Regions from separate parts of the Microbacterium sp. NPDC090014 genome, predicted to be linked through region 2. Evidence: riboswitches for the same ligand, from Rfam matches in the RefSeq annotation. Region 2 holds a riboswitch; the other holds the start of a gene.
What was found. Region 2 has a riboswitch for thiamine pyrophosphate ahead of ACIPV5_RS00550 (ECF transporter S component). Riboswitches for the same ligand answer to the same signal wherever they lie in the genome.
Positions count from the first base shown of each region.

Region 1: linked by a shared signal. The riboswitch ahead of thiM (hydroxyethylthiazole kinase) and the one ahead of ACIPV5_RS00550 (ECF transporter S component) in region 2 are both predicted to bind thiamine pyrophosphate.

Region 1 covers NZ_JBIVFS010000002.1:832,987-835,179, reverse strand. The annotation lists gene thiM (hydroxyethylthiazole kinase) at 1-763, opposite strand, end outside; TPP riboswitch at 754-847, opposite strand; gene ACIPV5_RS17500 (NAD-dependent epimerase/dehydratase family protein) at 869-1,831, opposite strand; gene ACIPV5_RS17495 (DUF402 domain-containing protein) at 1,894-2,193, opposite strand, start outside.
Region 2 covers NZ_JBIVFS010000001.1:120,683-122,875, forward strand. The annotation lists gene ACIPV5_RS00545 (ABC transporter ATP-binding protein) at 1-189, opposite strand, end outside; gene ACIPV5_RS00550 (ECF transporter S component) at 186-842, opposite strand; TPP riboswitch at 836-945, opposite strand; gene ACIPV5_RS00555 (D-alanyl-D-alanine carboxypeptidase) at 1,029-2,193, shown strand, end outside.

The DNA.
Region 1 (2,193 bases), on a different contig from region 2:
AGCTGCCGGGGCCCGGGGCCCGCGCCGCGGCGCGCTCGGCGGCGATCGTGTACACGAGGCTCGCCGCCGAGACGGCGGTGAGCGGATCCGCAGCGGTCGAGCGCGCCGCACCGAGGAACGCCGCCATGACGGCGCCCAGCGCGCATCCGCCGCCGGTGACACGGGTGAGCAGTTCATGACCGTTCGCGATGCGGAGCAATCGTGCTCCATCCGTCACCAGGTCGACCGGTCCCGACACCGCGACCACCGAACCGTGCCGCGAAGCGAGTGCGAGTGCCGCCTCGGCCGCGGCATCGGTCGTGTCCGTCGCATCGACGCCGCGCCCCCCAGCGCTGAGCCCCGCGAGGGCGAGGATCTCCGAGGCGTTCCCCCTGATCGCCGTGGGGCGTGCGTCGGCCAGCTCGTGCGCGAGTGCCGTGCGCACCGGCAGCGCGCCGATCGCGACGGGATCCAGCACCCACGGAGTACCTGCGGCGAGGGCTCCTGCCGCGGCTTCACGGCTCGCCGCACGCTGCTCCGGAGTCGGCGTACCGAGGTTGATCAGCACCCCGGAGGCCACCCCGGCGAACATCCCCGCCTCACCGACGATGTCGACCATCGCCGGCGCCGCGCCGAGGGCGAGCAGCACGTTCGCGGTGAAGCCCGTGACGACGCTGTTGGTGATGCAATGGGTCAAGGGTGGGCTGTCGCGCAGCCCTGTCAGGAGCTCAGCCGCCGAGGTGGCCAAGGTCGATTCGGAATCAGGACGCAGACGATCGCTCAACGCGACATCCCTTCGCTAGTACGAACTAGATCAGGTTCGACGGGTCTGTTCTCAGCCGCGGATGCGGCACCCCGTGTCACTGATCGCAGTCTAGCGAGGCCCCGATCAGTCGATCAGCTGCAACAGCGCGAGTTCGTCGGCGCGAGTGAGCCCTGCCCGCCGGTCCCGATCGACGCCGCGCGCCTGCTCGTCATCGACCACGGCGGCGATCGTCTCGTCGAGCGGACGAAGCCGACCTCCTGCCGCGCGGTAGCGGGCGTTCGACCTGGTCATGAATCCGGTCATCTCGCTCGGCAGCCACAGCGGCAGCGACCGCTCCCCCGCCCAATACGCCACACCGTGCTCGACGAGCCAGGCGTCAGATGCCGCGACCGTGTCTCCCCGGTGCCCCGCACGTCTGCGCACGGCGTCGAGGACCTCGCTCAGCCGATGCCGATCGCCGATCGTGTTGATCACACCGGTGGCCCTCGTGGTGGCGACGAACTCTGACAGGTCGTCGACGTCGATCACCTGCACGTCTCGCTCCTCGACAGGCGGAAGCAGCACGGGGCCGTCCTCGGCACGCAGAAAAGCGGCAGCCCAGTACCCGAAACGATCGCTCGGGTCGTCCGCCCCGACGATCAATCCCGGGCGCACGATCAGGGTGCGGTCGCCGAGTGCACGCACGGCGTCCTCGGCGGCCACCTTCTGCCGGCCGTACTCGTCGTCTCCCCTCTCAGCCGGCGGATGCAGCGTCGCCGACTCGTCTGCACCGACGGTCTCCTCGTCGGAGTATGCCGACATCGACGAGACGTACGTCCAGCGGCCCGCTCGCTCACCGAGTGCCGCGACCGCAGCGGAGACGTGGGCCGCGTTCGACGAGACGTCGATCACGTGATCCCACTCTCGACCGGACACCGTATCGTAGGCGTCCGCCGCGTCACGATCGGCCAGCACCAGGCTCGCGCCCTCCGGAGACGGGCGTCCTCCGCGCGCCAGACACATCACCGTCGCCCCGCTCAGGAGCAGCCGTCTGGCGATGCGGCCGGACAGCCAGCCGGTGCCGCCGAGGATCAGAACATCCGTCATGACCCCATGCCACCATCTTCGCCGCGCGAGGGGAAGGGTCTTCCGCTCAGGGCGGATGCCCGTCAGCTCGTGCGAAGATCCGACAGGCCGGACAGTTCCGGGACCGTCCACGAGGGATCCGGGCGCCAGTCGCGCCATTCGGCGTCGAACGGCCAGTCACCGTGATGGAAGGACTCGATCGCCGCGTCCGCGTGTCGTTCGATCTGCGCGGCCTGCTCAGAGGTGAGACGTCCCTGCTCGACGGCCGCGATCACCTCGTCCTCGTCCTTGAGGTGCACCTGACCGTCCGCCTGGATCTCCACGTCGAGGATGTGATCCGATGAATAAGTGTCGCGGTCGGTGCGCAGATGCGCGTTCTCGAG
Region 2 (2,193 bases):
ACCGCCGAGCACCCCGCCGAACCCCTGGAGCAGCGTCGACTTGCCCGAGCCGGAGGCGCCGAGCAGCAGCACCCGCTCCCCCGGCTCGATGCGCAGGTCGACGTCGCGCACCGCCCAGCGCCGTCGCGTCGCGTACCGCCACCCCCAGCCACGGGCTTCGAGGGTGGCGGGCGTCGTGAGCGAGCTCACACCCGTGCGGTGACCTCGCGGCCGGCGGCGAACCGGCTGAGGGCGCCCGTGGCGGCGAGTCCTCGGGCGATCAACCACGCCCCGAGCCCGGCGATGACCGCACCCGAGATGGTCGTCGAGACGATGTAGACGCTCGTGAAGAGCGTGTCGGCGCCGGCGTACCAGAGGATGCGGTCGTTGATGCCGCAGGCGAGACCCGCACCGGCACCAGCCAGCATCGCGACAGGCAGCCGCCAGACGCCGTACAGGAAGATCAGGAACACCAGCTCTGCGCCGAGACCCTGTACGAGGCCCGAGACGATCGTGAGCGGGCCCCACGCGTTGCCGACGAGTGCTGAGATGATCGCGGCGACCAGCTCGGTGTACAGAGCGGCACCGGGCTTGCGGATGATCAGGCCGCCGAGCACTCCGGCGATCAGCCAGGGGCCGGCGAGCAGGCCCTGAACACCGGGGAGCAGCGGCGTCAGGATGCTGCTCGGCACCTCGTAGCCGACGTTCCAGAGCAGGAAGATCATCGCGCATGCGACGGCGATGACACTCGCCACGACGATGTCGACGACCCGCCAGCGCCAGAGCTGCGGGCGACCGAGGCCCGTCGACGACTGCGTGGCCGATGCCGATCCCGTGGTGGATCCGGACGTGGATGTACTCATCTGTGACTCCTCCCTGCGCTGGCATGACCCAGATCAGGTTCGACGGTCGAAGCGCGATTCGCTCCCTCTCAGCCCGGCTCGCCGGACTCCCGTGGTTGTACCCACGATCTTACCCAGAGGCGACACCCCTCGTCCTCTCCCGATGCAGCGACACGGATCCCCGCACGAGTTCGGTACCGTGAGGAGGTGACCGCTCCCGATTCCGCCGAGGCCACCGCCTCCGCCGTTCCTGCGGATGACGACGTCTCTGCGATCTTCACTCCTGAGGCGACTCCCCCCGCGCAGTGGGCGGAGGAAGACAGCGGCGGCACTCCCCTGACGTGGGTCGACCCGGTCGACGTGGCCCAGCACCCGGCGACCGACGCGCTCGATGACGCGCCGGCCGTGGAGAGCGGCGGTGCGCTGCTGACCGGAGCGCACCTGCGCCCGGCGATCGCCCGGCCCGGCGTGCTGGTGCCGCTCGGCGTCCTCGTCGGCTTGCTCGGCACCTACGCCGGATCGGCCATGCTGTGGCCGTTGCACGAGGTCGCGCCGACGGTTCAGGCCGTCGAACTCGCCCCCGTCGCGGCGCCCGCTGCCGCGATCACCTTCCCTGCCCAGGGAAGCGCTGCCGTGGGGATCGGCGGCATCGGTACGACGTCGTCGTCGCTCGACGCTGCCGCGATCGCAAGCGTCACCAAGGTCGTCTCGAGCTTGATGGTGCTCGAGCGGATGCCCCTCGCCGTGGGCGAGCAGGGCCCCGAGTTCTCGTTCACGCGGGCCGACAACCTGGCCTACTGGGACTACCGCCGCTCCGACCAGTCCGCGCTCGACGTGCCCGTGGGGGGCACTCTCACCGAGTTCCAGCTCCTCCAGGGAACGCTGCTCGGATCGGCCAACAACTACATCGACCGGCTCTCCGCGGAGATCTGGGGTTCCCCTTCGTCATTCACCGCCGCAGCAGCTGTGTGGCTGCGCGACCGTGGTCTCGACGACATCACGATCATCACTCCGTCGGGCTTCGACGACCGCAACCGGGCCACACCCGAGTCGCTCGTCGCGTTGGCCGAGATCGCGATGCAGAACCCCGTCTTCGCCGGCATCGTCGGCACTCCGTCGGTCGATCTTCCGGGCGCGGGCACGGTGGTGAACACGAACGGGATGCTGGCGGACCCCGGCGTCGTCGGCGTCAAGACCGGCACGCTCGGCGACAGCTGGAACCTGTTGACCGCGAAGGTCGTCACCGTCGACGACACGACTGTGCATCTGTACGCGTCGGTTCTCGGTCAGGCCGACGACGCGCAGCGCCTCACGGAGACCCGTTCGCTGTTCACGCAGGTCGAGACGGCGCTGGAGCAGCAGACTCCCGCCG